DNA from 2 places in the Paenibacillus sp. J22R232 genome. Region 1 is predicted to be linked to the other one. Evidence: a T-box and tRNA genes for the amino acid it is inferred to sense, from the RefSeq annotation. Region 1 holds a T-box; the other holds one or more tRNA genes.
The links. The T-box of region 1 lies ahead of metG (methionine--tRNA ligase). A T-box ahead of a tRNA ligase gene usually reads a tRNA of that ligase, here a tRNA-Met.
Positions count from the first base shown of each region.

Region 1 (16,099 bases):
TTTCCATGCCGAGTCCATGCCCTGTCCCATGTCCGAACAGATCGCCGTAACCGTATTTGGTTATGATATCGCGTGTTAGCGCGTCTGCTTCACGACCTGTCATGCCAGGCTTGATATGCTCAAGAGCATGCAATTGCGCCTCAAGAACGATATTGTAAATCTCCAGATGCTTCTCGGTTGGCGTGCCAACTACCACCGTACGGGTCAAATCGGAGCAATAACCGTTATAATAAGCGCCAAAATCAAGCTTCACAAATTCATTATTGCCGATAATGCGCTCACTGGCTACCCCATGCGGCAATGCTGAACGCTCGCCGGAAGCGACGATGGTATCGAATGAGGATGAAGTGGCGCCATGGCTGCGCATGTACACTTCCATCTCCAGTGCGATATCCGTCTCCCTGACTCCAGGTCTAATGAGCTTCAATATATGGCTGAAGGTGCTATCCGCTAAGTCAGCAGCCTCCTGCATTATCTGCAGCTCAGCTTCATCCTTAATGTAGCGAAGCTGTTCAACTAAACCGGAAGCAGGCTCCAGCACGATGCCGCCAAGCGTTTTCGTCCAAGCCGTGAATTCGCTGTATACGACGTGATCCTGCTCGAAAGCGAGCTTCGAAAGTTTCTCCTCGAGCAGAATGTCTCTTACCTCAGCTAGCGGATTCGCTCCATGCTCAACGATCTGAAAACCGACTGCTTGCTGCGGCGCTTGCGTACGATAGCGGAAATCCGTTAGCAGGTAGCTCTTATCAAGCGTAACGAGCACCATACCGGACGAACCTGTGAACCCGCTAATATAACGACGGTTATATTCGCTTCCAATAAGAATCGCTTCGAAGCGATGCTCTTCCATCAGTTTACGAAGTCGTTTTACTCGCTCGTTTGGCATAACCGTTTCACCCTTTCTTAGCTTCTTGCCTTTTGTCCAAGTGGCTGACAAGCGCTGTCAACCCGAGCTCATAGCTCTGTGAGCCGAAGCCCGCTATTTGGCCGACCGCAATCGCAGCCACCACGGATACGTGGCGGAATGATTCCCGTTTGTGAATGTTTGACATATGTACCTCGATGATGGGAATTCCAATAGAGCTAAGAGCATCGCGCAAAGCATAGCTGTAATGCGTCCAAGCACCGGGATTAATAACAATGCCGTCTGCCTTGCCGAAAGCACTATGTATGCGATCAATCATCTCGCCCTCATGATTCGTTTGGAAGAACGCGACGGAGACGCCAAGCATCTCGGCTTTATTCTTCAAGAGCGATTCAATGTCTGCTAACGTTTCCGATCCGTATACTTCCGGTTCGCGTATGCCGAGCATGTTCAAGTTCGGCCCGTTCAAAATAACGATTTCGTGCATGAATGCACCTCCCAAGCAACCGAATTCATCATAGGTTCAAAGATCATTAGCCATTTTACCACAAATGTCCGCTGCTTGAGAAGCAGAACTCGTTACTGGGCTTTAATTGGCTCGCGCGATGCCTCGTCAGTGAACTCGAAGGCAATGGAATAACCGATAAACAGGCCCCAAAGCAGAAACACGCATAGCTCCGTATAAAGCGTATTCCAGCCTTCTTTCCGGATGCCGTCCGTGATTTGGAGCAGCGGCCCTACAGCAACGAATAATACCGCCCACCATACTGCGCCATACACAACGCCGGGCCATGGTCCGCGCAGCTTGCCCAATGCCGCTTTGTACAGCAATGCGGCTGCGATCGAGAACAGTACGAAAAATCCGATCCCCACAACCTCGCCCCACGCTGTCTTTAAAAACGATTCTTTAAAAAACGGATCTGCCGCAAAGCCGGGAAGCACTTTCGTGAATTTCATCTCATAAAACATCCAGCGTATGATTCCCCATATCAGCCCTGCGAAAAAACCAATCTGAACCGGATAGAGCCATGGATTCGTATGATGCTGCTGCTTGTCGTAACCGTTTCTCCTATTGTTACCCGCCATCATGAAAGCCCCCAATCCTATTTATTGCCTTACTCGGATTAGTATGTGAAATATTGCAGATCCGTAACCACGGTCCGTTGGCCTTTTATGGCTCACCTTACATTTTGCCGACGTTGGCATTTGGCTATTAGATCAAGTACAATAGACTTACAAAGTTAAAGGTACATTCGTCGCAAAAGCGCAGACGATATTCTACTCAAGGATGGTGACAAGCTCTTGCCGCAAGACTCCCGAAGCATTTATGGCGGACAAGCGGTTATTGAAGGCGTGATGTTTGCAGGCAAACACGTTAACGTAACGGCTGTTCGGCGCAAGAATGATGAAATCGTATTTTATGAAGTGCCCCGTACCACTAAGAGCTGGATTCAAGCTCTGAAGAAAATTCCGCTCGTTAGAGGCGTGGTCGGCATACTGGAATCAAGCGCCAAAGGCTCTCAGCATTTGAACTTCTCCATGGAGGCCTATGCAGAGGATGAAGCCGGCGAAGAAAAACAGCAACAAGTTCAAGAGCAAGCGCCAATCGTTAAAGAAGAGAAGAAACAAGGCTGGAGCCTCAGCATGATCGTAGGCGTTGCCGTCGCCGGCGTGCTTTCCTTCATCTTCGGCAAGCTCATTTTTACCGCCGCTCCGGCTGCGCTTGAAGAATTGCTTTTCTCAGGGGTATTTGAGAACAAAGTTGGTCATAACCTGTTAGAGGGTCTTATCAAAATCATCTTACTGCTCGCTTATTTGTATTTCATATCGATGACACCGTTAATCAAGCGTCTGTTTCAATATCACGGTGCTGAGCATAAAGTAATCAGCGCATACGAAGCCGGCGAAGAGCTATCCATTCGCAACGTGCAAAAGTACAGCAGGCTGCACTATCGCTGCGGCTCAAGCTTTATCGTATTTACGGTAATCGTTGGCGTCGTCGTCTATTCCCTTCCGATCTTCACTTGGGATACGATCTGGGAACGCGTTTATATCCGCATCCTGCTGCTGCCGTTAGTGCTCGGCTTATCCTACGAGGTACTTCGCTGGACGAACGCACTGCGTGAAATCCCTGTACTTCGCTACTTAGGATATCCTGGGCTTTGGCTTCAACTGCTTACAACGAAAGAACCTCGCGATGAGCAGGTTGCCGTTTCCATCGCATCTTTCAATCGGATGCTCGAGCTCGACAAGCAAATGAAATAAAGGAAGCTAAGAACTAGAAAGGCGGTATTGAGCATGAGCAGATCATCCGGGAAATGGAATGTATGGTCGATCACGTTACTCGCTCTGCTAGTCATTGGACTCGCTAACAGCATGGTTACAAATCTAATGAGTTTTATTATCCCGATCGTGATACTAGGCGGCATTTTCTTGCTTTATAAATATCCGCCTTCATTCTTGCGAACTGGCGGATCCCAGCGAAGCCGAACCCATGTCACGCCTAGCAGGGCAACCGCAGCTAAAACCAAACCAAAGAAGCCGCGTTCCAAAACGATGCCGTTCCGCGTTATCGAAGGCGGCAAAGATGATGATAATTTACCCAAGTATCATTGAAATAACATGACACAAAAAGGTCTGGAGCATCTTAGCTCCAGACCTTTTCTGTATCATTATGTATTACTCGCTGTCCATCTCCGCACGAACGGCACGAAGCTCGTCCATTCTTTGTGAATCCCTTCGGAAATATTCAACTAAAGTTTCAATACATGTAATGGAATCCCAGCTCAGATGATGCTCAATGCCTTCAACATCCTGATAAATATTCTCATCCTGTACGCCAATCGTGGTAAGGAAGGATTCCAGCAGCTGATGGCGATCAACGAGCCGCTTGCCCATTTTCTTCCCCTTGTTGGTCAATACAAGACCGCGATACTTCTCGTAAATCAGATAGTTATCCTTGTCCAGCTTCTGGATCATTTTGGTTACAGAGGACGGATGAACCTCTAGTCCTTCCGCAATATCCGAGACACGCGCGTACCCCTTTTCATCAATGAGCTTATAAATTCTTTCCAAGTAGTCTTCCATGCTCGGTGTCGGCACTGAAGAACCCCCTAACCATACTTCTTCACCTTACTTCGTAGGCGTTACTCTTAGTATCATACACTGTCCGCTGCTTGCACTGCAACCCGTACTCCTGATCAAAACTCCCGCAAATCATAATTCACGCTGAAACTTACCAGATTCAGCAGCGAACTTCCGTCACACAATAAGATGACTCATTATTGAATCAACCTATGGAGGAATGACGATGAGCACAACTGTGATTGAACGCCCCAGAACGAACCGCTCCACCCTTTCCTTCGTTCCCGAGCTTGTATATTTTGAACCATCCGCGTTGGATTATCCGAAGGGGCAGCGCATATTTGAATGGGTGAAGAAAGAAGGCATTCCTTATAGAATGACTACTTCCCATAATCGCATTACGAATTTGCCTGGTGATACCGAGCTCGAACAATACAAAATAGCTAAAAGAACGCTTGTCGTCGGTATTCGCAAAACGTTAAAATTCGATACCTCGAAGCCATCAGCTGAATATGCCATTCCGATTGCTACCGGCTGCATGGCTCACTGCCATTATTGCTACTTGCAGACAACCTTAGGCGCCAAGCCATATATAAGGGTCTACGTCAATATGGACGATATTTTGAATGCCGCACAAGGTTATATCGATGAACGAAAGCCGGAAATAACCCGCTTTGAAGCCGCATGTACTTCCGATCCCATCGGTCTTGAGCCGATCACAGGCAGCCTTAGGGAGCTCGTTGACTTCATGGGCACGCAAGAGCATGGACGCCTTCGGTTCGTAACTAAATTCCATCATGTCGACTCGCTTCTTGACGCCAATCATAACGGGCATACAAGGATTCGTTTCAGCGTGAATGCCAAATATGTCATTAAAAACTTCGAACCAGCTACCTCAAGCTTCGAACAGCGCATTGAGGCCGCCGCAAAGGTAGCTAGAGCCGGCTATCCGATGGGCTTCATCATTGCTCCGATCATTTGGCATGAAGGCTGGGAAGAAGGCTACGGCGAGCTAATAGCTGCTCTTGCTGCACAGCTTCCCTCCGATGTTACCAAGGATTTGACCTTTGAGCTGATTCAGCATCGATTCACAAAAACGGCTAAGGCGGTGATCGAGAAGCGCTACCCACGAACGAAGCTCGAAATGGATATCGAAAAACGCAAATACAAATGGGGCCGATGGGGACAAGGAAAATACGTATACCCTGATGAACAAGCAAATGCGCTCCGCATGTACTTATCGGAGCGCATTTTCGAGCATTTCCCTGAGGCGAAAATTGAGTACTTCACTTAATGAAGCGATGAATTCGAATGCCGATTAAAATGCCAGCCATTCCGGCGTAATCATGTTAAGCCAAATGGTAATTTTGGTCATTTGATCCGTGAACAGCAACAGTCCCATTAAAATCATGACAGCCCCGCCGATTTTCATAACTATAGCGGAGTATTTCAATATCCATCTCGCCGTGCCTAAGAAAAAAGCAAGAACGAAAAAAGGGATAGCAAAGCCTAGCGCATAGGCAGTCGTTAGTTGAAACCATGTACCTGGCTCTGTTGCAGCAAGCCCTAGGATCGCAGTCAATGCCGGTCCCATGCATGGCGTCCAGCCCGCGGAAAACCCGATTCCAAAAATAAATGAGCTGACATAATTGGCTTTCTTAGGAATGAGATTCATCCTTCTTTCCTTTAACAGCAGCTGAGGCTGGAAGAGGCCGATCAGGAACAAACCCATCAGTATGATCAGAATTGCGGATAATTGCCGGATAAGCTGTCTATATTCGCTGAAGAATTCAGCAAAGACATTCGTACCGTAGCCTAACGCATAATAAACGGTACAAAAACCTAAAATAAAAAACAACGTATGCGACATCGTTCGCATGCGTTTTTGCTTCGCGTTTGAATTCTCCTTTAAATCCGCGACCGAAATACCCGTTATGTAGGAAAGATACGAGGGGTAAAGCGGCAAGCAGCAAGGTGAAATAAACGACGCAAAGCCGGCACCGAAGGCCAGCCATATGTTAATGTCCGACAACCCCTTTTCCCCCTATCGACATTTAACTGCCTGCGCGTACTCCGCGCCGAAATACGAGCAATAAAAGCAATACTGCGATCAGCAGCAAAACGATCGTTCCGCCTGGCGCCAGGTTCCATATTCCTGCGATCAGCAAGCCCGCTACAACCGCCAGCTCGCCAATGATGACTACGGTAATAACGCTTTGACGAAAGCTTTTTGCAATAATCAGGCTGCAAGCAGCAGGAATCGTAAGCAATGCCGATACGAGAAGCGCGCCAACGATTTTGATCGAAACGCTAATAACAAGCGCAGTAAGCACGCTAATCATAACATTATAGAATTTCACGGGCAAGCCGCTGACCGCAGCCGCATCCTCATCGAAGGTAATCAAAAAAAGCTCCTTCACCTGAAACCAAATCGCAATGAGTACGACGACCGTAACGCCGCCAATCACATATAGGTCTGTGCTGTTCAAGGTATAGATGCTGCCGAATAGATAGCTGTTCACATTGTTGTTGAAGCCCTTCCCCATCGTGAACAGCAATGAGGCCAGCGCAACTCCGCCGCTCATAATGATTGCGATGGACAGCTCCGCATAAGATTTATATGCTTTGCGAAGCTTTTCTATGGCAAAGGAAGCGGCAATCGCGAATATTAATCCGACCGCGATCGGGTATACCCCGATTAAAAACCCTAGCGCTACGCCAGCTATCGAGACGTGGGACAACGTATCCCCAATCATGGACAGCCTGCGAAGCACAAGAAATAAGCCCATCAGCGGAGCAGTTACCCCAATGAGCAACCCGCCAATAAGGGCCCTTTGAAAAAACTCGCTAGTTACGATCTCCAATCAAAACAACCTCTTTCCTGCTCTCCATTTGCTCTCTAAGGCCTTTTAAGCTATGCGCCAGGTCATTCTCGACGCAATCCTGCGTTTCATGCGAATGCTTAATATGAAATTTAAGCTTTCCGTTCGACGCGGCCGGTTCCTGCCCGAGATAAGAACGAATCATATCCAGATCATGCGATACCATCAAAAACGTAATGTTATGATGCTGGTGCATATGCTTGATCATATGAAAGAAGCTTTCCTGCGTCTCGGTATCGATGCCTACCGTTGGCTCATCCAATATGAGCAGCGAAGGATTGTTGATGAGCGCCCTCGCCAAAAATACGCGCTGCTGCTGGCCGCCGGACAGCTGACCGATACGCTTGTCCTGCAAATCATCGATGCCCATCGCATGCAAGGCATCTTCGCATTTCTTGTAATCCTCTTTGTTCATTCGCTTGAACAGCTTGCTCCGGCCGAACAGGCCTGATAGCACAACCTCGCGAACCGTCGCCGGAAACAACGGATTTAATGAATTTTTCTGAGGCACGTAGCCAATGCGCTCCCACTGCTTGAAGCGGTCAACCTTTTCTCCGAATAAACGAATGGTTCCGCTCGTAGGCTTCAGCAAGCCGACAATCATCCGCAGCAATGTGGTTTTGCCGGCGCCGTTCGTTCCAATCAATCCGATAAAGTCGCGTTCCTTCACCGCGAAGCTGAGATCCGAAATAACAGACTGCTGCTGGAACGAAAAGGAAACGCCTTCCAATGAAATAACCTCTTGGTGGCAATTAGCGCCTGTATTTGTCATTCGATTTGCTTGCGCCATTATTTCTCTCCTCACAGCAATACGGAGCTGAATCAGCTCCGTAGGATTGCCTTTTGTTCTATTGTAATGCTTGCACAAGATTTTGCAAGTTTCGTTCCATAAGCGTTAAGTAGTTTTCCCCGCTCTTTTCTTGGTCGTTCGTCAAGCCTTCAAGCGGATTGAGCACCATCGTCTCCACGTCAGCCTCGCTAGCCAGCGTCTGTGCTAACTGATCGGATACGAGCTCTTCAAAAAAGATATATTTGACGCCGTTTGCTTTTACGAACTTCGCAATTTCCAGCAAATCCTGCGCGCGCGGCTCCGCATCGGGGCTTAAACCCATAATGGAAACCTGCTTGAGCCCATAATCCCGTGCCAAATATCCGAATGCCTGATGCGAGGTTACGATATTTTTATTAGCCGTTTGCGCAAGCTTGGCGGTATAATCGCCATCAATCGCTTCAAGCTTAGCAATGAGCGCTTTATAATTTGCTTCATAGTCGGCTTGGTTGGCGCTATCGACTTCTATTAGGCTGTTCTTTACATTCTCGGCTAGCTTTAGCGCCGATTTCGGGCTTACCCACGTATGCGGATCCAATCCTCCGTGATCATGCGCTTCCTCATCTGCATGCTCTTCCTCATGTTCATGCTCGTGCTCATCCTCATGTTCCGCTTCCGAGCCGTCCAGCAAAGTGATGCCTGTGCTGATTTCCTTGGTCACGACTGTGCTGTCTTTAGACAATCCCTTTAGAAAACCGTCAACCCATCCTTCAAGGCCGGCTCCGTGATATAGAAAAAGCTGAGCATCGGACGCTGTGTCCAAATCGCGGCTTTTCGGCGTCCAATCATGCGGCTCGACACCGGCTGCTACTAGATTAACGGCAGCAACATGGCTTCCGCCTATTTCCGATGCAAGAAAATATAGGGGATAAAAGCTTGTTACTACGCTTATCGGCTTTGCCGCTTCATCCGTACCCGAGTTTCCATTCGAGGTATTCGCAGCATTGGTAGCACCCGCAGCAGGCGAAGTATCTTCCGTATTATTACCGCAGGCTGCCGCGAACAGCAGCATGGCTGTCAAAAGGAAGCCCAGCGCCGCCTTGCGAACCTTTTTTGATGAATGATTCATTTTAGTATCTCTCCATTTCCGTTCTTCTTCGTAATCGTTATTATTACGTTTTGTATTATACGACGCCTTTTAGGAGACTGTCAACCCCGTCTGACGGAATAACGAGATAGGCTGAAGATTGATGCGTTTCGGTATGGTTATTTATTTTTGCCAATTCATGCAGCTAAAAGTCTATGAACAACATCCCACTATTAGAAATAAAAAAAGGCGCCCTGGCTGTCTCTCGACAGCCAGAACACCGCTTCTTGCTTACGGCAAATCGCATGCTTTTATTTCACTACCGCACCATTTGGCATCTCATCCGGCACCGTTGACAGCGTCAGCTGATCGCCATATGAAGCAGCAAGAATCATGCCCTGTGACCATTCCCCGCGCAGCTTAACCGGCTTCAGGTTCGTCACGCATATGACCTTGCGTCCCACCATCTGCTCCGGCGTATAAAATTTGGCAATGCCAGAAACAACCTGTCTCTGCTCATAGCCAAGGTCAAGCTGCAGCTTCAGAAGCTTATCTGCTTTATGGACGGGCTCTGCCGCAATAACCTGCGCTACGCGGAGCTCTACCTTAGCAAAGTCATCGATTGCAATTTCTTCCTTGCTGCCCGTTGGCACTGCTTTCGCCTCATTCGAGGAGTCTGCTGCAGCTGCTGCTTCGCTCTCCTGCCCGGCTGCTTGCGCCTGCTCTGCTCCGCCGCCCATTTCAGCTGCTATAAAGGCCGCTTCTTCCAGCGTATCAAGCCGCGGGAACAATGGCGAGCCTTTGCTCACTTTCGTACCGCCAGGCAATGCTCCGAACTGCTTCGTGCTCTCCCAAGCCGTAAGCTCACCAGGCTCAAGCCCAAGCTGCTTCCACATTTCCCTAGGGGAATGGGTCAAGAACGGCTGAAGCAGAATCGATACAATGCGAAGCGATTCCGCGAGATGATGCATGACGGACGCCAGCTCGCCTTTTTTGGCTTCATCCTTTGCAAGCGCCCAAGGCTGCGTTTCGTCGATATATTTGTTTGTCCGGCTAACAAGCTGCCAAAGCGAAGCTAACGCTACCGAGAATTCCATATTCTCAAGCGCAGCTTCTACCAGGCCGACTGTTTCCGTGGACAATTTCTGCAGCGATTCATCAAAATCCGTTACCGTGCCTGCGAAAGCAGGGATTTCGCCATCGAAGTATTTGTCAATCATCGCGATTGTTCGGTTCAACAAGTTGCCCAAATCGTTAGCCAAGTCGAAATTGATCCGCTCAACGAAATTTTCCGGCGTAAATGTCCCATCAGCGCCAAACGGCACTTCACGTAGGAGATAGTAACGAAGCGCATCCAGCCCGTACCGGTCGATCAGCATGACCGGATCTACGACATTGCCCTTTGACTTGGACATTTTGCCATCCTTCATCAGCAGCCAGCCATGCGCAAAAACCTTCTTCGGAAGCGGAAGATCCAGCGCCATCAGCATGATCGGCCAATAAATCGTATGGAAACGTACGATTTCCTTCCCAACCAGATGAACGTCGGCTGGCCAGAAGTCGCGGAATTTCTGATCCTTTCCTTCGTCTCCATAGCCTAGAGCCGTAATATAGTTGGACAACGCATCAATCCACACGTAGATGACGTGCTTCGCATCGCCCGGAACCTTTACGCCCCAATCAAACGTCGTCCGCGAAACGGCCAAATCCTCAAGACCTGGTTTAATGAAATTGTTGATCATTTCGTTCTTGCGTGATTCCGGCTGTATGAAGCCAGGATTATCTTCATAATATTGCAGGAGACGGTCGGCATAGTTGCTCATGCGGAAGAAATAGCTCTCCTCTTTCACGAGCTCGACAGGACGGCCGCAGTCCGGACAATTTCCGTTCTCAAGCTGGCGCTCCAAGAAAAAGGATTCGCATGGCGTACAGTACCAGCCTTCGTATGTCCCCTTGTAAATATCATCCTGCGCGAGCAGCTGCGCGAAGATTTTCTCGACAATCACCTTATGGCGGTCCTCTGTCGTACGGATGAAATCATCATTGGAAATTTCGAGCTTTGCCCAAAGTTCCTTGATCCCCACGACAATATCGTCAACAAACTGCTGCGGAGTCTGGTCCTTTTCCTTCGCTTTTCGCTCGATCTTCTGGCCGTGCTCATCCGTTCCCGTCAAATACCACACGTCAAAGCCGCGCAAGCGCTTGTAGCGTGCCATGGCATCGCCGGCTACCGTAGTGTAGGCATGCCCGATATGAAGCTTGTCGCTCGGATAATAGATCGGCGTCGTAATATAAAACGTATTTTTCTTCGTCATCAGACTGCCTCCTCATTTCAATATAACGATAAAAAAACGCAAAAAACTCCCGTCCATATGGGACGAGAGTTGTAACTCACGCGGTACCACCCAAATTTCAATCCAGAATTAGCCGTTATTCCGACCATTCCAGAAAGCTTCGTGTGCCGCCTCGCAGGCGGCTATCGCCGTTAACGCCAGCTTCGCGTCGCCCCCTTACCCAGCACATGCGCTGCGGCTTGAGAACGAATCCTCCCGGACCATTTTCTAATAGCGTTCCTTGCCGGCTTCCAGCATCGTTCCCGGCTCTCTGTTAAGGTCGTACTATTATACTTATCCGTTCCTCGGATATATAGAGAAATATTGCTAACATTGTAACCCTTTATAACTCAAAATATACCGAAACAGATCCCCTTCTGTCAAGGTGCATCTATCTTGGTGCCCGGCACTGGCGGTACCGGATCATAACCCCCGGCATGAAAGGGATGGCAGCGCGCGATTCTCTTCACGGCAAGCCACGATCCTCTCGCGGCACCATGCTTCTCAATCGCCTCTAGCGCATACATGGAGCATGTAGGGTAGAAGCGGCATGACGGTGGCGTAAGCGGCGAGATTACCTTGCGGTAGAAGTGGATCGGAGCCTGCGTTACTCTACGCATTACTCGTTTATCCGGCATTACACTCCGCTTGCTGCGGACTCTTCCTGCACGCATGCTTTGCAGTAGCCGAATACTTCGAATTTATGCTTCACGACTTGAAAGTCATCCGGTACGTTCGTTTGTTCCATAGGGCAGAACGTAATCGGATACGTTTTGCCGCATTGCAGGCATATCATATGGTGATGATGGTCGTTCTCTCTGCAATGAAGCTTAAACTTGCCGCCATCCTCGAATATAACCTGTTCCAGCACGCCCAGCTCTTCCATCACGCGAAGATTGCGGTACACGGTATCAAAACTGAGGCCTGTATACGATTTGCCCATATACTCGTAAACTTCTTTAGGAGCCAAGTAACCTTGGGTCTCCGAAAATAGCTTAGCCAACGTTTTTCGTTGGTCCGTGATTCTCAATCCTTGACTAGACATGCGTCGTATAATGTCTTCCATTGTATGCATATGTCGAACCTCCGGACTAAAAATGGTATACCTCCATAATGACGAAAAAAAAAGCTCTCGTCAATGAGAGCCTTTACTTATCCATTCAATCTCATATTAATCATAAAGCTCGCAGACATGGCCACGAACAATACGATGCTTAGAATGCCTACCAGCATTCGCCTCATGTTGAGCTTTCTAATGCGCAGGGCGTCATTCGACTGCCGCTTCGCCTCCGTGTAGGAGCGATGCATAAACATGTAGGTTACAACGGAAACAACGAAAAATAAATTAACGACAAACCATATCAATGTCCAGGTCAAGCTTTTACCTCCGGTCGCGATAACCTATAGGCCGACTATAGATACCATTTGTTTAGTATGAACATAAAGACGACGAAGCTAACGATAGCTCCAGCAAAGCTGAACCAGCCTGTCCGAAATTTTTGCTGGAACATGCGAAGAATTCCGAAGCTTAGCAATCCGAAAATAAGCATTAAAAAAACGATTCCGAGTATGAATAACGAAGCAGAAACACTGCTTACATCGACTAGTGACACCGAGCACACTCCCTTTTTGCTAATATGTACATGTTCATTAGACATTATAAGGGATAGAGATGCCATTAGCCAACCGTAAACCCTGTCGATTTCGTGACAAATAGAGCACACATCTAACGATGCATGCCCCGATTGGCGCACCATCTCCGTTACCAGCGAACAATCGCTTCATGATAGCTGCGGTTTGTCGGCCGTTTCTGCAGCTTTACCTTCAGCACTGCGTCCTGCAGCTGCGTCTTGCACAATCGAGGCTTCACAAGCTTAGGCAGCTTAATCGTCTCGACTTTGCCCCCTGGCAATCCCTCTAGCCGCAATCGGTCCTCACGCACGAACAATCGCAGCTGCTCTTTATCAAAGCCGTCAGGCAAATTTATTTTGACATGAACAAAATGCCGCGTCTCGGAAAAGGTTGCTGATCCTCCGCCGATCATGGCCCCTGCCGCTTCAGGCAGCGCTTTAGTCATCATTTTGCGCACATATTGCTCCACCCAATCCGGCTCTCGAAGCAGCTCGAACCCTTTCGGCAGCTGCTGCCTCTCCATCCACCGTTCCATATCATCCCATTTGGATGCCACAAGCAAACACCCGCCTTCCAGCACTTCTGCCAGTATATGCTTCCTTTGTTGCCTTGGATACATGCAAGAAGGGAACCTCTGGGCGAATGCCGCATAAGATGTAACACGAATCATACAAAATCAACTATCCCACGAAAAAGGAGGATGCTCATGCCAGCAGTAGTCGGTTTTGTCAAAATTGTAAGCATAGGGTCCGGCTCCATCGTTCAATTCGGCGATTCCTTGGAAGTGTCTCCTACAAGCAGCTCCAAGACCTATGCCGGATCAGGGTCGTTCCTTACCGGCAGCCTAACAAACTCCAACAACGCTGTGAGCGCAACGAATTCGATCGATCCTGATGTTCAAGACAATACGAGCAATGAAGTGAATGCACTATGAGTCTCACTATTCATCAGCAAATTACGATTCATCAGCTTCGCGTTGACAGTGTTTCGAACAGCTCCGTGCTGCAGGTCGGCAGCGCAGGATCGATCCGTTCGCTATCGCAGCTCTATAATACAGGAGGATTCACAGGACCTGCACCGGAGCTAGGCGCGGATAACCCGCTCTCTTTTGTTCCGCTGCCCAATCCATCCTAGCAAGCAGCATCCAGCCTATCACGTAAAGGAGGAGCAGTCGCATGCAGCAGCCAAACCCATTGTCTCCTTGGCAAATGTGGTCACTTGAGGTGCAAAATAAGCTTAAAGAGCAGCAAGAGCAGCTCGAGGCGCTCAGCGCCAAGGTGCTTGATTTGTGTGAACAGATCAAGCAGCTCGAAGCTCGGCCTACGTACAACATCGAGAGCATTGAATACCACTTCGACCAACTGAAGGTCGATAAGCTGGATGGCACATTGAACATCGGCATGACTGCTCCTGGGATGGGCGATGAGACCTTTCCAGGCAGCATCGAGCAGCTTGCCGTATCCAAGCCGGAGGTTTTTCCGTCTGCCGGACCAACAATTCCTGATCCAGGCCCGGTATATAACGAGGTTTTCAATGAAATGACCCGTTATTTGGATGCAGGAGCTCCGCAAACGCTGCTTGCCTATGAGAATCAATTCGGCATACCTCTGGACCCCTACCACCGAAAAATCATCATAGAAGATGTTCGAAAACAGGTACCTACGCGTATTCATTTCTACATGCAGCAAAAGGAAAAAGGCTCGGATGCGAAGCAAGCGGCCGAAGATCATCCCGCTGCTGCCGCAGACGTCCTTACCAAAACGAGAAGGGATGCCGATGCAGCTCTATACGCTTATATGAGACAGCTGCAGACTGGATCTCCATCATCTGGAGGAATGGCATAATGCTTCACTTCACAGTGGTCAATCATCATTTATGCGTCGGTCAAATTGAAATTCTTGGCGTATCCAGCGCATCCATGCTGCAGGTAGGGGATACCGACAGCGTTACATTATACTCCATGTTTGATACCCCGCCAGAATCCGTAGTCGTCGGTCCGCTCGCCCCCTTCCCGCTCCCCGAGGACGCAGGCGGGACGATGGGCGAATCCTGAAGGAGATGAGTCGCCTATGAATGTCCAGGATGAACATACCTATCCGATCCGAACGGCAAACGTTGGCTCAATCTGTATCATAAGCGTAGCGCAAGCGGGTACGATTCAATTCGGCGACCGTGCAGAGACGCATGCAATGCTTCGAGCGCTGGCACTCCAAAGGCAAGAAGACCATACGACGGCAGGAGACATCTTTTTTGAATCCTATACGCTATTCTACCTTCCGCTGCCCGTTCTCGTTGATCCTGATTACGATAATGGAGAAGTCGTGTCCGTCGTACGTGTTAATTGTTCTCCGAACATTACGGTTGGGAACATCCAGGTCATAGCCGCTGGCTCCTCCGCAAGCATTCAAATCGGCAACGGCATGGAGATGACCGGCGAATCCCGGATCAAGCATATTCGTCAATATCCGCGGCCGAGACCGGTTCCTCCCGTAGGCTGCCCATACTAGCTTGCAGGAACGCAATCGCGGATACGATCATAATTAATCTTGCGGATAGGGGCCGATCAGCCCCTATCTTTCTTTTTTCTAAGCCAAATGGAACAGATGGACGAGCAGCAAGCCAAGTCCGGTTAACAGGATCGAGCCGATCAGCCCCGCGAAAAAAGGCTTTTTGCCTAATGTTCTGAACAAGACGAAATCAACCCCCAAGCCTAAGCCTGCCATGGCCATCGCCAATAGCATATAAGCGGTTGTAATCAAATGTTCCGTTATAGCTGAAGGAATGATGCCTAACGTATTTATTCCGCTCATTGCAAGAAAACCGATTATGAACCAAGGAATCGGAAAACTTTTTAAATCCGTCTTCTCGTTGTTGCCCGCTCTCCGGGCGTTCCATATGCCGATCGCAATCGCCACTGGGACGAGCATCGCGACTCTTGTCATCTTCACCATTACTGACATATCGACGGCTATTTGCCCTCCTGGCGCTGCAGCAGCGACTGCATGGGCGATTTCATGGAGCGTTGCTCCCGCGAAGATGCCGTATCCGGCTGCACTTAAGTGCAATACGGGATAGAGAGCCGTATAGGCGATCGAAAACATCGTGCCTAATATGGCTACTGTCGCTGCGCTGATGGCAGTCTCATTATGGCTGGCTTTCAGCTGTGGCGATATAGCGACAACGGCTGCCGCTCCGCAGATAGCTGTTCCGCAGGCCGTCAGAAGCCCGAGGTTTCTGCTGATTCCCATCCATTTGCTCAATCCGTATACGACAATGATCGTAAAAACAATATGAATAGCCGCCATGGCGAATACCTTCGGACCGGCTTGCACGATATCAAGCATATTCAAACGCATGCCCAGCAGAACAATACCTAAGCGAAGCAGCCTTTTGCTCGAAAAAGCAATGCCGCTGCTCGCTGCGTAAGGTATATGCCCCCATGCTCGC
Region 1 is NZ_JBWDNK010000005.1:283,438-299,536, forward strand. Features, by position in the region: gene AC0YN3_RS17885 (M24 family metallopeptidase) at 1-886, opposite strand, end outside; gene aroQ (type II 3-dehydroquinate dehydratase) at 894-1,352, opposite strand; gene AC0YN3_RS17895 (YqhR family membrane protein) at 1,445-1,954, opposite strand; gene AC0YN3_RS17900 (DUF1385 domain-containing protein) at 2,168-3,130, shown strand; gene AC0YN3_RS17905 (hypothetical protein) at 3,164-3,481, shown strand; gene mntR (transcriptional regulator MntR) at 3,545-3,967, opposite strand; gene splB (spore photoproduct lyase) at 4,176-5,243, shown strand; gene AC0YN3_RS17920 (cytochrome c biogenesis CcdA family protein) at 5,268-5,981, opposite strand; gene AC0YN3_RS17925 (metal ABC transporter permease) at 6,004-6,813, opposite strand; gene AC0YN3_RS17930 (metal ABC transporter ATP-binding protein) at 6,797-7,621, opposite strand; gene AC0YN3_RS17935 (metal ABC transporter solute-binding protein, Zn/Mn family) at 7,680-8,729, opposite strand; gene metG (methionine--tRNA ligase) at 8,999-11,002, opposite strand; T-box leader at 11,058-11,335, opposite strand; gene yidD (membrane protein insertion efficiency factor YidD) at 11,401-11,640, opposite strand; gene AC0YN3_RS17950 (Fur family transcriptional regulator) at 11,658-12,095, opposite strand; gene AC0YN3_RS17955 (hypothetical protein) at 12,173-12,397, opposite strand; gene AC0YN3_RS17960 (hypothetical protein) at 12,433-12,633, opposite strand; gene AC0YN3_RS17965 (Hsp20/alpha crystallin family protein) at 12,783-13,271, opposite strand; gene AC0YN3_RS17970 (spore germination protein) at 13,359-13,586, shown strand; gene AC0YN3_RS17975 (spore germination protein GerPB) at 13,583-13,786, shown strand; gene gerPC (spore germination protein GerPC) at 13,828-14,496, shown strand; gene AC0YN3_RS17985 (hypothetical protein) at 14,496-14,705, shown strand; gene AC0YN3_RS17990 (spore germination protein GerPE) at 14,722-15,159, shown strand; gene AC0YN3_RS17995 (YeiH family protein) at 15,238-16,099, opposite strand, start outside.

Region 2 (16,099 bases), on a different contig from region 1:
CCGCGCCTAGCATTACGCCGCTTACAAAATACCGCTGCAGCCAAGGGTAGACGATAAGAATCGGTACCGTCGCAAATATAACGCTCGCTGCTTTCAAGCTTTCAGGTACGACCGTGGCCATCTGAGAGCCTTCCATCTGAATAAGCTCGCTGACCATATTGTTCTGTATAAGCTGATACAGCTTGAGCTGTAGCGGATAAAGTGACGGGCTGTTGATATACATGAGCGTATCCGTGAATCCGTTCCAACGGCCAACGGCATAGAATAAACTGAGCGTCGTTATGACAGGCAGAGATAAAGGTATCATAATGCTCAGCAAAGTCCGGAAGTGGCTGCTGCCGTCGATTTCGGCCGATTCCTCCAAACTTTCAGGAATGTTATGGAAGAAAGAAATCAGAATAATCAGATAAAAAGGATTAACGAGTCCCGGCAGCACGAGCGCCCATATGGAATCAAGCAATCCCAAATTTTTGATCAAAATGTATTCCGGAATGATGCCGCCGCTGAAAAACATCGTAATGACAACGACAAACATAAACAGCTTCCGGCCCCGCAGCTTCTTTTTCGCCAAAGGATATCCCATAGCGATTGTCAGCACCATACACATGACGGTGAAAATCACGGTTAACAGGATCGTAAAGAAAAGGGAGCGAATCATCGCAGGATCCGTGAAAACTTTCGTATAAGCTTCAAAATTCAAGTCAATTGGAATTAAGCTTACCAAGCCAGCTTGAATGGGTTTAACCGAGCTTAGCGAGATTGCCAATATATGAAGAAATGGAGCCAGACAAAGCAGCGTGCACAATAATAACACTATAAAATTAATCGTATCAAATACACGGTTAGCGGTTTGTTCTCTCATAACGTCCGCTCCTTTCAAATAGTCGCATGCTGGAATAGATGGCATATTGCGAAAAAATCACAGGAAATTACAGGATGCTCTCATCCGTCAGTTTCTTGGAAACGTAATTGGAACCGAGTACGAAAACGAGACCTACGACGGCTTGGAATAACCCAATTACCGTTGCGAGCGTATACTGCCCGGACTGAATGCCAATCCGATAGACAAACGTACTTAACACATCCGAATATTCGCGCACCGCCAAGTTCCCGATGACATATGGGCGTTCAAAGCCAATCGAGATCATATGCCCGAGGTTAATAATAAGCAGGACAATAATCGTAGGCTTGAGTCCCGGAAGCGTAATATGCCAAATCCGTTTCAGCCTTCCCGCTCCGTCAATTCCGGCCGCTTCGAATAGCTCCTTATTAATGCCAGTGAGCGCGGCCAAATAAATAATCGTTCCCCAGCCGGCGCTTTGCCACACGCCAACAAGCAAATAGGTGATAAGCCAATCATTTTTATCGGTCAGAAAAGGAATCGCCTCTAAACCGAACGATGCCAACAAATTGTTAATCATGCCGGATTGCGTACCGAATACTTGATAGACGATCCCGCCAATAATGACCCAAGAAATAAAATGCGGAATATAAAGAATCGTTTGGGACAGTTTTTTGAACCAAGCCGTTTTCAATTCATACAGCATGATTGCCAATATAAGCGGAGCCGGAAAGGATACGATCAAATCAAGGAAATTCAACATGAGCGTATTGCGCAGCGTTAAATAGAAATCGCGCATGCCGAATACTTCTTTAAACGCCTCGAACCCAATCCATTCACTGCCATTGATGCCTTGAAACAAATTGAAATCCTTAAATGCGATTTGTATGCCGTATATCGGTCCGTATTTGAAAATAATGAAATATGACAGCGGCAATACAAGCAGCGCATACAGCTGCCAATATCTGCGAAAATAAACACCCATGCTCACAGCGGTCGCCTCCTCTTTTGAATAGGAGCCTGTGCAGGAATTCAGCTTGAGCCGATTCCTGCACATGTTCCAACTTGTTCGCTTTATTTTGATTTCATTTCATTGTAAGCTGCGATTCTTTCGTCCAATATCGCTTGGCCGCCGCTTGCCATGTAATCTTTAAGCATCGCTGTGAAGGTGCTTTCGAACTGATCTGGTTTCGCCATTGTCGTTTTCACAATAATCTCATTGAACTTATCGAGCAAAGTCGTTGCATATTTCGTTTGTGCTTCAATCGGTCTGTCCAGCATAACGAGAGGGATATTATCCGCGTATGCAATCTCCTGCGCAATCGCAAGCTGTTCTTGGAATTGCTTAGGCATGGAGAGCGCTCTTGCTTGAAGGTTCTTCTCTAGGCTGCCGAGCTGTTTGCCGTTAGAAATAATTGCCAAATCTCCGGAATTGAACAAACGGTTTTTGGCTTCTTCCGTCGGATTCTCATTTGCCACCGGAATACCGTCCACTAACGAATAGTTTTCATCCAATACGCCATTTTGGAGATTGAACAAATTGTCATCTGAAGCCATCCAGTTCAGGTATTTAACCGCTTCTACCGCATTTTTGCTGGATTTCGGAACCATGATGTAAAGGCCGTTTGGCGCGTATTGCGGTTTAGCATGCTTGCCTTGGTCATTTGTGTAAACATCGACAGCAGATAACACTGCGCCTTCTACCGTTTTTTGCAGCAAATCATACGTACCGTCTTTATAGTAGATGTTTATGTCATCTTCGCTGAAGAATCCGACCTTACCTGTTTGAATATCTTCGCTCATTTTCTTTTTGTCTTTATCCAGTCCAAAATCTTTGCTGATCAACCCTTCGTTGTACAGCTTATTCATGAATTGAAGCCCGTCCTTGAAGCCTGGGAGCAGGATAGGATAATCATTCGATCCAAGCTGCTGGTTAAGCGTATATTGCTGCTCTTCTGTCATCGTTTGAATGAAAGACCAGAGCAAAGGCTCATACTGCGCAGAAGCGATCGTCATGCCAAGCGGAATAACTTGACCGCCCGTTTGCCCGGGGTCCTTTTCTTTGAACGCTTTCAATGTTTCATATAGCTCGTCAGTCGTTTGCGGAACTGGCATGTTAAGCTTAGTCAGCCAATCCTGACGAATAAAGGATGCATATTTGCCTGTATTGGAGCGTTTAGCCGGAATCGCATATTGCGTACCTTCGAATTTGCCGTACTCGAGTACCTCATCGCCTAAAAACGTTTTCAATGTTTGCCCGTGCTCTTCAAGCAGCGGACCTAAGTCAGTAAGTCCACCTTGCTTGGCATAACGGTTAAACGTATTAGGATCATAAGTAAACACGATATCCGGAACGTCGCTTCCGCTAGCCATCAATACATTCAGCTTCGCTACTTCCTCTGAACGAGGTACGGGTACATATTCGACTTTCACGTTGTTGGTATCTCCGAATTTCTCTTGCACCAATTTCGATAAGTAGTTGTCCGTAATCGTAGAACCAGCCGGAGCGTTGCCCCGATCGAAAATTTCTACTTTAAGCGTAACCTTTTTACCTTCTGCCGCTTTGCCATTGTTACTGCCGTTTGCTGCCGGCTCTGATTTTGACGAGCAAGCCGTGAATGCCATTGTACTAACTACTAATAAAGCAAGCATTGATGTTTTCGAAGCAATGAACCGTTTCTTTGTCGTGTTCCCAGTCATCGTTCCAACCCCTTCTTCGTATCGAGTAGTATTCGAGCCGGCTGCACGGTTTATTAGGTAGCGCTTTCATTCCCGTAATTGCAGTCCGTATCGGAATGACCAAAGTATGCCATGCCATTCGAATAGTCTGCAATAAACTAGTTTCTTAATCATAAACCTCAACATAAATTACCATTTTATGGATTATTCAACTTTACTCGCATGCTAAACATTTTTCATAAACCCGCGTTGTTGCTGGGTTTTCCGGGCTTTAGCTTCAACCTTCTATAGTCTCCGGGCGTAACGCCGCATACTTTTTTAAATACGCGTCCGAACGTAATTGAATTGGCATAACCAACCTGCAGAGCAATGCTTTGTACCGAATCCTCGGTTTCCGCCAGCAGCACCTCCGAGTGCTCCATGCGAAGCTGCACGATGAAATCAACAAATTTCATATTGAACTCTTCTTTAAAAAGATAGCTCGCGTATTTGCCCGAAATATGAAAACGATCGCTCAGATGCTTCAAGGAAAGATCCGGATTCGCAAAATTTTGTTCAATATACGTTTTCATTTCGGTAATCATCGCATGATGGTTTTTCGTTTCGCAGAACGCGACATAATGATGGTACAGCTCCGTTAGATGGTCCAGAACCAAGCCATTCAGCTCGGTAAGTGACGATGTATGCTCAACCGCCTGTTTCCATCTTTCCGCATTTCCCCCCGTAAAATGCTCATGCAAAACATCGGAAACGCTGCTCAGCTCCGTACTCAGCATATCCATTAAGGTCTGAAGAAGCATTCGCACGTCTTCGTCCTTCAAACAATCCGCTTCCAATGACTTGAACAGCTTCTCCAAGTGCTCGCGCCAATTGCCCGTCGACAATCTAAACTCCCGTACCAAATCGGCTGCCATCTGTAAGTATTTATACGACTTGTTGCCAGCTTGTCCAGGCAGATCGTCACTCATTACGACGGCATCCTTGTTGAGAGACAGCTTGTGAAGCATCGCGTCCACTGCGGATTGGTAAGACATATGGATCGGTGCCCAATCCTCGACAATCGGACCGATCCCAAAGGTTAATGCCATTCTTAAATTATCCGATACCCATACGCTGCCTTTTTCAGCAAATCGGCGGATACGTTCTTTCAATTTCAGCTTTTCAAGATCTGCTCCGACTATAATGCCCATCCGGCTCTCGCCGATCCATTCTGCCCAAGCGAACATTCCCTCATCGCGAGCCAGCTCCTGCAGCACGTTCGACAGCGCGAATTTAAGCGTATGCTGATCCCTAACCGAAAAACCGCTGCTGAAGTTTCCATACTGGCCGATTTCCACGACGATAAACGCAAATTGATCTAGCTTCGTTCCTGCCGGCAGCAGCTTGAGCTTCAGAATTCTCTCTTCAGCGCTCGCAGCTCCTTCCCCTTGAATAAGATCAAAAAAGAGCTGCCTTCTGCCTGCCAATACATGATCCTGCTGCTGTTTTTCGAAATCGGATGCTTGCTGAATCAGATTCTCGAGTGTGCGGTCGATCAGCGTAAGCTCGTCCATCTTCACTCCGCCTGATCCTTCGCTGCGCAGCTGGATCGATTCAATCCGGTTCATCATTAAACGGATAGGCTTATAGTTTTTTCGCGTAATGTATAAAATATAAAAAATAGCAAACAAGACCGTCAGCACGCCAATGACGACCCATACGTAAGAAATGACCGATACCCACAAAAAGAGCTGCCCCGCCTTTATGCCGCTTTCGAAGGTCCATCCTAGGACATCCATATCCACATGGTTAAGAACTTTGCCGCCTTCTTCGCCTGGAGACATCGTTGTGAACAGCAATTTCCCTTCATTGTCACGAATATGTAAAAACGTAACAGAATCGTTTTTCATCGATTGAATCAGACGCTCAACGGCATAGAAATTAACATTAATGACAACAAGCCCTTCCGTTCCGAAGGGCAGCGGCTCCCGTTTGTACATGGAGATGACTTTTTTGTCGCTTTCCAAGCTCAGCTCATGGTAAGGACGTATGGCAGACCAGCCTTGGTACGAAGATTGTTCAAGCGCTTGCTCCAGAAATTCCTTGTCAGCAAAATCATCCCATGACACAAGCCCAATGCGTGTCAATACCTGTTTATCCTCAATCCGGTACACATACATGGAATCGATTAAGCTGTCATTGGCAATTAAGTCTCTCATACTGTCTACAACGCCAAAGGTGACCTCATGATTATCCGATGCCCGATCAACATTTATGAATTCACGGTAATAATCATTTTTTTCGATCTCCTCCAATACGTCCGTCTCAATTCCCCTCAAGGACCTCGATAATGTATCCATGATATAGCCGGTAGAAATGCGATCCGCTTTGACCGTTTCATTATTCGAAATTTCATTAACCATTAAAAAAGATAAAAAGGTCAGCATCGTTATCGTGAATAAAAAAATAGGGAAATACGAAAGCAGCATTCGGCGGTACCAGCTTTTTTTCATAACAATCGCTCCTCTTATTGACTTACCGGCAATCTGGCTATGTTCTATAACATAATGATTTCATTATCTTCATCTTGTAAGGGTAAGCGCTTTCTCTATTCATTCTAAAAGATTCATTCTAGCAAAGCAATCATTGCGGCTTACTAATTAAACATATGAATAGCCAGAGCCAGCCATCTGTTATCGATGACTTGCTCTGGCTATCCGGTTCATAAACGTCCTGTCTCAGCTCTGCTGCTTGTCAAACCAATTATAGAAAAATTGATTTACATATTGACCTGCCAGCAGGAACGGCAGCGTTTCTTCTTCCTGGAATGACTCTTTCCCTTGGATCGTAAAATACAGCCACAAGGCAAGTCCCTCTGCAAAAGCGCCTGAGTGATAATCCGTTCCATCCAGCAGCTTAGCGATTGCAGCCATACAGTCCTCAAATACGGCTTCGCTTGCAGGATAGAGCGCTTGAAGCTTTAAATGAAGATACGAATACACGTAAGGAAATTCCTTGCTTCCCGCCAAGGCAGTGCTGAATAGAGCGGTCGAGACAGCTGCAGCCATGACGCAGACCTTCCACTGCTCAGCATTCTCCTTAAGCGAAGCATCCTCTGGAAAGCGCTCAATAAGGTCATTGTAAAGCGTATCCTTGATGGAGAAAATCTCCGCATATAAACGACGCGAGTCTTGTTTAAGCGAAGCTTCTCCGTTTTTGCGATCGATCATATCATTCCCCGCCTTCCATTGCTTTGGCGACGTTCCGTCTACTCTAGTTTACTTCATTTAAATTCAAGAAAGCAAAAATCGACCTGTTGCCCAAATAAAAAAAGCTCGCCGCAACTGCTCGCAGCAAGCTCTCTCATTGCCTTAATCTGCCGAAACGACTTCCGTCCCTGCAATAAAATCGTGAATCGCCCGCTTATCCTCGCGCAGCCCTACCATAAATGCACTGATAATAACAGCTATTCCTAACGTTAATGAATAAACAAGCCCGCTAACGACATTCCTTAATAGCATCGTACCGATTCCGGGGCTTGAACCGTCCAGCCTGCTAATGCGGATGCCGCATATCCGTTTGCCAATAGTGTAGCCGTTCCAAAAGACCGGAAGCAGCAGCGTGTACAAGAATGATAAAATATCCGTAAAGTACTCTCTACCCTCAAGGCCTCCTGTAATAAGCAATGAAATTATAAACAGCGGCACACCGACAATCAAACCGTCTAACAAGGAAGCACCTAACCGAATCCAGAAGCCAGCGTTCATGCTTGCCCCCCTTCCTGCAGTCTCAATAAATAAGAAGCGCCCATGGATCTAGATATATGATCAAGAATGCCGGATCATGACCACCCGCGTGGCCGTTAAGAATCAAATAAGGCATGAATGGCTCACTGCCGCAACGCCTTATCGCCAGGCTTGAATAGAATGCCTCATAATGGTTTAAAATCTATGAGAAAACAATTAAACGAATGGTTTCTCGCAGGAGGATCAATGCATATGAACGCTGCATGGAAAAAGTTAATAGAGAAAGCCTATGATTATCCCAGTACGAGACAGCGATTATTAAGCAAGGGCATCATCTACCTTTATTGCGATTACTCCGGATTCACAGCTGGCAATAACCACGGAGCAGCCTGCTGTATCATCCACAACCGGCGTTTTGAGATCACATCTAAGCAGCTTCCTATCGAACGGGATGAAGGCTCCATTTATGGTGAGCTGCTGGCAATCGTACACAGCCTTGATATGCTTGCGATAGCTTTGGCCAAGCATAAACCGAAGCTTGCCGTTATTTACACCGACTGCAGCCGTATCCGGCAGCTGCTTGCAAGCAGCTATTTCCCCAATCCGTTTTTCAGACAGGCTCGGGATCAAATACGGTCTGCTATCGAGCAGTTGCAAGCCTCCTTTCCAAGTGTAGCTGTGAAAATAACATACATGGGCAAACATAAAGAGAACAATGCGCTGCATAGGTTAGCCCATAATGCGGCACGCCTGGCTGCTCTAGCAAACTCAGACACGAAGAAAGAGCCAACGATGGATTTCGCAGGCTCTTTCGAATGAGATGTGAACGAATTGCTTATTGAATCGGATTGTTTTGCAAAGACATCGCTGCAGCTTGTGCCTGTTGCAGCTTTTCTTGCGCTTTCTGAACATCCTGATGCTCCTGCTTCACAAGCTGCTGCGCTTGCAGCACTTGCTGCGTCTCTGCTTGCAGCATCAGCTCAGCCTCCAGCAGCTCCTCATTTTGTTCCTGCAGCTGACGATGGGCCGCCAGCACGTCCTGCTGCGCTTGCTCCAGCTTTTGGTTTTCTTGCAGATCGGCAGCGATTTGCTGTAAGTTTCTGTTTACCATCACGTAAGCCTCCATCACACTCATTTTGTCAAAACGACCAAAGTTTATCGTGCTCCAAATGGTTGGGTTTTATGCTGAAATTGTGAGGGAATGGTGAACTCGGAATTGCATTCACATCTAAACCAATAACAGTGGCTCTAAGTCATCAACCTATAGCTTTCTACAGACTAAAATTTCAATATCTGTCTCTTCAAAAACATGCTTTATGATCTCCCTGTTTTTTGCCCAGCTTAACCGGTCTAATCCAGCACCAATCTGTGGCATTGCAATTTTCATAATCCCCTTTTGAAGAGCGAGTTCCTTCATGGCATATAAAGCCAATTCCAAAGAATCATATGTAGGCTTTCCGTAAAAAAGCTTTTTAGTTATGAGATTCAGAACTCTTCCAACTTGCACACAAGATCCGACTGGATAGGGATTATTCTTAGCCTCTTCGGTCATATGCCCAAGTTTAAACTTCTTTTTAAAGTCAACTGCGATTCCTGCTCCCATCTTCGCATCTGAGGAAATGCAGTGAGCAAGATAATTCGATGGATCAACCTCAAATAAATCTTTCACAATCTCGTTATAAATCATTTTAAAACCCCATCTTCATATTAAATTCTACTATATTGAAAATTCAAGTTACGTCCCACACCTAACAAAACCCAATTTTATTTTAATTCTTTTATATTATCAACAAACACTATCTCTCCCTCAATAGGATGAGTTTTTTGTTTCCCAATCACTACATAATTGTTACCTTTTGAAGGTAAACTTTTACTAATTTCAACAATTATATATCTAATATTTTGGGTAGATAATAAAACAGCTTTGTATACATAGCCTCCTCTTTTCCCCCCGATAATCGCTACTTCCTCTATGATTCCTATAATTTTCAGTTGTTCAATGTCAGGATTTTTTAAAAGGTTAGACTTGACCCAAATTTCTTGTAGTTCTTCAATGGACTTTTCCTTATTATCCATCATAAACTTCCAATCATTAGAAGAGGGGAAGTTTTCCTTTGTATCTTCTATATAATTATTATATTCTAAATCGAGTAAATCAATATATTCATCATCATGTTCAGATATAACTCTTAGCTGTTCCTCCCCACATTTATCAGTATGATAGGCTAGGAACTTGAACGACTCTATAATATCAAAGTTTCCCCATCCCCATGCCTGCCTAGAATAAAAACCACCTTTGACTTTACATTTCAAACAATGAAAATAATAATATGTTGACATTTAGACTCCTCCTTAAATCTTATCTTTTATCATTTCATCTCTCTGTATTCTTCCCACCCTTTATAACTATGAAATGCTTGCAATGCTTCTCTATAATTGGAAGCAGTTACTTCCCACTTTCTATGATATTTGCCAACCATCAAACCATTTTCTATTAATCCAAGTATTTGATTATTATCAGCAAATACAAAATCATCAATATAATCGGTTGAATACTTAATTAGGGGTTCCCATAATTCATATATAGTCACATTATCAAATCTATGTGGTTTTAGTTCGGACAGATTATATTTTGTTCTTTCATCACCTTTTTTCCACCAAAGCGTTTCTCCCCAGTAAATACTCGATGACCAATATTCTGGTAATTCGTGGTATAACATGTCCCCTTCATATATTTCCTCTAGATGTCCCCAGAAAGAATTTATATGTTTGATTGCTGCATCCTGATTAAATGGAAATCGATTTATCAAATCAATTAAAATGAAACGGCAATATAAAAAAGAACTGTAACCTGTTTTAAACACCCATACTTGGTTTTTAAATATCTTCATTAAAATCCACTCTATCCGGATAAGATTGTATTTTTTTTCGTACTAATTGGTCTCATCACACTTTTTAAAGATCACATCAAAATCATCTTGGAGTATTAAATGGTCAATTACTTCTTCTATACGATTACGACTACATTCATCCACGAGTAGCATGTCACTTCCCCACAAATACTTCCCATGAAGATTCTCACCTGTTCTTTTGTTCTTTTCTGCAAGTCTTAATATGTTTTGATATGTATAAAATGATGCAACCCATCTCTGTCCTTCTTCAAACGTAACTATCACATCAGTATTATCGTCGTGTATATCCCATTCACCAACTGCCCATTCTTCTGCTTCTATCCAAATGGAATACTGCTTTACTTTCATCCAACTACCCCTCAATTAAATAAGGTCATTTACATTAGCGTATCCATATTGCTCTATTGTACTATAATATAAGAATCTTCATGTTAACATATCGTTTTGAATCCACTTCCGAATTTTCACGTGTATGCGTACAATCCAAAAAACCACCTTCGTAGGTGGCTAATCTTTAAATATTACATAAACTGCATTCTGCCTATCATCTTTACTCGTCATTGAATATCTCACAATCATATTCGCTGAACTATTACCACTCAAAACTCTGAATAACACTGAAATACATTATGCTTCAAGTTATCACTACTTTCAAATAAATCAGGACACCGTTTGAAAAAGAGTCTACCCTGCTGACTGTAGTCCTAATAGGTTTTCTCACTTATCCGATGTGCTTTCTTCAAAAAAATATCTCTAATGCATCCGTCCACTTTACAGTCATTATGCTTTTGATTTTGTTAATTCTTTCCATGAAAAAAACTCCCTCTCATCACTTGTTTATGGCAAGTGTTGAAAAAGAGTTTTATCTTCGCTTTGGGTTCTGAGTACTTATACAATGACTCCTATAAGTACTCAGAACCTTAGGCATTTCGTACATTATGTACTTCGTGAAAACCATTGACTCATCAAGGTTTTCTGGTATGCCGAGGACGGGAATCGAACCCGTACGGTGGTCACCCACCGCAGGATTTTAAGTCCTGTGCGTCTGCCAGTTCCGCCACCCCGGCATGTTGTGAAGGTTTGCTATGGTGGGCCCTGAGGGACTCGAACCCCCGACCAATCGGTTATGAGCCGACCGCTCTAACCAACTGAGCTAAGGGCCCTCGAAAAACGTATATTTCAACGTATTCATCGAAAGGTTGGTTGCGGGGGCAGGATTTGAACCTGCGGCCTTCGGGTTATGAGCCCGACGAGCTACCGGGCTGCTCCACCCCGCGACGTATATCCATTTGAGCAAAGCTTCTTGAAATGGCGACATAAAATAATATACTATAGTTGTATGTTTTAAGTCAAGCAAAATATTCTAATTTATTTTCGAGCTTTTTTTACGGTATAAATCTAACGCCAAATCGGCCTTTCCGGGAGCGAAATACCTCGACTTCACGCGGGCTTTCATACCCGTAAACCCACCAGTCGTTTTCCATTCTTCTGACCAAGCACCCCGCTTGAAATTTTGTCTCGTATAGGCGAACCCAATACACCCACCTCATGCGAATCCCTCCACTGCGATTAAGATGTCTAGCGGTATGCTAGCCGCTTCAATAAAGGTTGTAGCCATTAGAATACCCCAAAATTGGAATAATACAATAAATCAAAGCGTTATTCCTCATCACAATCATCGGCAGGTCAGACCGCTTCATTGAACGGCGAAAACGCCTAGTCTGTTTCTTAATTCTTATGCAAATCGGGTATACTCAAATAAGATCATTGCAAAGGAGCTGAGATCCATGTTATACGGTATCGTTGTGTTTCCGGAAAAGCATGTACAGGATTACGCAAACAGCTTGCGAAGAAGGCATGACCCGCATTATTCGGCAATCCCTGCGCATTTAACGGTGAGAGAAGCGGAAGAATGGACAAATGAACAGCTGCAGCTGGCTGTTGGCCATTTGGAGCAAATCACGTCCACGCTGCCGTCATTTTCGGTTCACCTGAACCGGGTATCAACCTTCTACCCAGTCAATCATGTGCTATATCTGGCGCTGCAAGACACGGTCTCCATGCAGCGGCTTCACGAGCAGCTATGCACCGGCCCGCTCGCTGTCGAGGCTCCTACGTACGTATTCACGCCGCATCTCACGATTGGACAAGAGCTATCCGCCGATGAGCTCCATGATTTGTACGGAAACCTCCGCATGCAGGAGATTGACCTAACCACTGCGATCGACCGCGTCCACCTACTCTATCAGACCGACAACGGCTCCTGGACCGCGTATCAATCATTTCTGCTGCGAGGATAACCCTTAGACGTAAAAAAAGCCCGAAAGCGGTTAGAAACCGCTCTCGGGCTTTTCAAATGGTCCTTTATCTGCAATCCTTCATTATCTAGGCACTGGCATAATTCCGACTCCACCGCCTCCGCCTTCCATTCCTCCGTTAGGATTCGTTTTCAGCTTCTCAAGTACAGCATTTCCGCGAGTTTCCCACTCGGCAAGTGCTTCTTTGGCTGTTTTCGTCTTTTTAATCACTTCTTGGAACAGCTCGTAGCCAGGAGATTGAGCTTCCCAAATACCTGGTTTTTCACGGAAAATTTTCTCGGAATCCGTGCTTGTCGGAGGAAGCGGCTTAAGTGACGTAAAAGCGTCCATATTGTATTGCATGCCGCCGATTGGCGTCAAAAATTCTTTGCGTGCAACCATTTCATAAAGGCTTCTCGACTTCAGCTTCGCCCATTCCTTGCTGTTGGAGAATTTAATGAACTCCCAGGCATCTTTATCATTTTGCGCTTTGTTGTTAATCCCCATCAATTGGCTCAACATGATGCTGCCGCCTACCTCTGGATCGTTCGGGTGAACCGGCACGGTAACGACATCCCAATCAACTGGCTCGAAATCCTTGATTTTGGCAGCATTGTCTGATGCTTTCTTCAGTTCATTGATATAGCCGTATTCACCGATCGTCATGGCTACTCTACCTTTGATAAACAAATCGCCATAGAACGGATCGTTTCCGTTTCCACCGTCAGCGACTGCTTTTTCATTTAATTTATTAATGAATTCTTGAGTAGGAATAATTTCTTCTTGATAAAGGGAAGACACCGTATTCCACACGCTTTCCCATTGCTCGCTGTTCACGAGCATTTTCTCGCCCTTGTCATCCCACATTTTTAATTGCAGCGCTTGGCTGTAAACTTGGGTGTCGTTAAAGCCGTCAGACGGCCAGCGGTTGAATGAGAAACCGAAGTTGCGGTCTTCGCCTTCGCCTTTAGCCACTTGGCGCGCAAGGTTAAGCACGTCTGCCCACTGCATTTTGTCAGTCGGAGGCGTTACGCCGGCATCTGCAAACAGCTTTTTGTTGTAGTACAGAGCAGAAGAGCTGAATGTAGGGGTCAACGCGTACAGATTTCCGTCGCCCGCGGATTTGATGCCTTCGATAACGGTTGGAACATAGTCGGTAAGGTCGAACTTATCCTGAGCGACTAACGGATCGAGCGGTTGAAGCAAATTGTCCTGCGTCATGCGGCGAAGCATGTTGTAATCTAGTACAACAACATCGACCGGGTTCGAGCCGTTAAGCATTTCCTTCATTTTCTCGTACGGATCAGGCTGTGTCGTCGGCTTTGCAGGGTCTGACTGCTCAAAACGCTGATCATCGTAATTAATCGCGCCTACGATCTCGAATTCGATGTTAGGATGAGACATTTCATACATATCGGTGTACTGCTGGCGGAAATAAGGCTCGTTGTCCGAACCGCCGTACAAGACGCCAATCCGAAGCACGCGCTTCTCTGTTGATTCCTCTGAGCCGCTGCTGCATGCTGCAAGCAATCCGATTAGCAAAGCAAGCGTTAAGCTAACCAATGTTATTTTGCGAATACCCATTCCTGTAAAACGTTTCTTGTTCATTCGAATTAACCCCCTAGTGATTTCGGCGGAGTAATAACAATCCGCTCGCCGTCAAACTCCATTGTCGCTTTGTCCTTAATATTCAAAGCTGTTAAATATTCCTTCGGAACCTGTAACCGCCCGACGCGGTCTACCACGACATACGCTTCATGGACAGCCTGCAGCCCAGTTGCAACGGCAGGTAGATCTGCCTCACCCCCATCAGGATTGATGTTCGGATTCCGTTTAATAAACTCCGTGCTCGTTAAGCCGTCACGGATCGCTACCACGCGGTCGACTTTTCCCGCAAGCGTCAGATCATGCGTAACAATGACGATAGTAATGCCTATCTCGCGATTAAGCCTGCGGAAGATATCCATGATCAAATCGGATGTAGCCGTATCTACGGATCCCGTAGGCTCATCGGCTAACAACAGCTTGGGACGGTTCGAGAGCGAGATCGCAATGGCAACCCGTTGCTGCTCCCCTCCGGAAAGCTGATGAAGCTTGTTATGCATACGCTCCTTGAGCCCCACCCATTCGAGCAGCTGCTTCGCGTAGACACGGTCAACCTTGCCCGACAGCATCATCGGCATTTCTACATTCTCAAGCGCGGAGAGATAGGGCAGCAGGTTGCGGGCGTTATTTTGCCATATAAAGCCTACTGTCTCTCGCTTGTACTTGACCAGATCTTCTTCCGTAATCTTAAGGAGATCCCATGGACCTACGTGCACCTGGCCGGCAGAGGGGCGGTCAAGACCGCCCAGCGTATTCAGAAGCGTTGATTTTCCGCTGCCGCTGTTCCCGATGATTGCCATTAGCTCGCCTTCGTTTACTTTCAAGTTGAGGCCTTGAAGCGCGACGACTTCCAGGTCGTCGGTTTTGTAGATCTTCACTAAGCCTTCGCAATCGATCATCGCCGTTGTCATCGTTCCTCTCCCATCTTGACCGCTTGATGCACTTTAAGCCTTCTAATATGAAGGAAGAGCAGCATCGCACCGATAAACATCATCACACCGACTACGATAAACAATTGGTTCGTGTCATTCGAATCGAAAATTACTCGGAACGGAGGCACGGTCTCTGCAACGTTCTCAGCTGTCTGAAGAAACGGCAGGAAGAGCAGGCTGACCGTCTTCCCGATCAGAACGCCGAGTCCGATAGCAAGCCCCGCAGTAAACAGCTGCTCCAGAAGAAGCATGCCGGTAAGCTGCTTCCTTGATAAACCCATCGCGCGCAAAACACCGAATTGGACGACGCGGCCCGATAGATTAAAGAACCAAAACAGTACGTATCCAGCCAGCGTGATCACCACGGATACTAGAAAACCTAAGCTCAATATCCCAAACACGCCTCCGCGCGTAGGAAGCTTCGATTGCGCAATCAGCTCGCTTCTAACATCTTTAACCGAAGCAAGCTCGATTCCCGCTTTCTGGAGCTCGGTAACGATTGGCGCTACTTTGGCATCCGGCTTCATTTTAAGCCACACTTCGTATGGTATAAGCGGAAGCTGGTCATACACATAATCCAAATTCGTAATAATAAACGGCGATTTATCCGGGTACTGGCTAGGCCAGTACGGTAAAATGCCCACTACGACGAAATCCACTTTTCCTTCTGCAAAACCGACCGAAACGGGATCGCCAAGCTTCAGCTGATATTTCTCGGCTACTTTGGAAGGAATTAATGCTGCTTGCTCATACAAGCCTAAGTTATTCAAATAGTTAAAGGGATGTACCGGGTACAAATCATTGCGGAACCAGCCTACCTTGGAAAAATCGACGTTGTCGATTCCCATGACCGTGCCTTGACCGATTGACTTGCCGGATATAACGACGCTCCCTTTCGCCTGTAGGACACGGGCTGCTGCTTCGACGCCTTCCAGAGAACGGAACAGCTCAAATGGCGGCTCCGTATACATAATCTTGGTCGGTACGCTTTGACCTCCGCCGCCACCGCCAGAGCCGCCACCGGAGCCTCCTCCGGAACCGCCGCCGCTTCCGCCGCCAGAGCCGCCGCCACTGCCCGAGCCGCCCCCGCCTCCGCCGGAACCGCCAT
Region 2 is NZ_JBWDNK010000001.1:286,437-302,535, reverse strand. Features, by position in the region: gene AC0YN3_RS01355 (carbohydrate ABC transporter permease) at 1-862, opposite strand, end outside; gene AC0YN3_RS01350 (ABC transporter permease) at 930-1,832, opposite strand; gene AC0YN3_RS01345 (extracellular solute-binding protein) at 1,916-3,541, opposite strand; gene AC0YN3_RS01340 (helix-turn-helix domain-containing protein) at 3,757-6,012, opposite strand; gene AC0YN3_RS01335 (hypothetical protein) at 6,238-6,729, opposite strand; gene AC0YN3_RS01330 (RDD family protein) at 6,871-7,266, opposite strand; gene AC0YN3_RS01325 (hypothetical protein) at 7,498-8,064, shown strand; gene AC0YN3_RS01320 (hypothetical protein) at 8,081-8,356, opposite strand; gene AC0YN3_RS01315 (macro domain-containing protein) at 8,507-8,932, opposite strand; gene AC0YN3_RS01310 (hypothetical protein) at 9,010-9,585, opposite strand; gene AC0YN3_RS01305 (hypothetical protein) at 9,615-10,136, opposite strand; gene AC0YN3_RS01300 (hypothetical protein) at 10,179-10,505, opposite strand; tRNA gene AC0YN3_RS01295 (tRNA-Leu) at 11,139-11,224, opposite strand; tRNA gene AC0YN3_RS01290 (tRNA-Ile) at 11,244-11,320, opposite strand; tRNA gene AC0YN3_RS01285 (tRNA-Met) at 11,358-11,434, opposite strand; gene AC0YN3_RS01280 (hypothetical protein) at 11,543-11,707, opposite strand; gene AC0YN3_RS01275 (2'-5' RNA ligase family protein) at 11,945-12,457, shown strand; gene AC0YN3_RS01270 (ABC transporter substrate-binding protein) at 12,539-14,062, opposite strand; gene AC0YN3_RS01265 (ABC transporter ATP-binding protein) at 14,068-14,958, opposite strand; gene AC0YN3_RS01260 (ABC transporter permease) at 14,967-16,099, opposite strand, start outside.
Region 2: it encodes a tRNA-Met, which carries the amino acid that the T-box ahead of metG (methionine--tRNA ligase) is inferred to sense. The anticodon was not compared.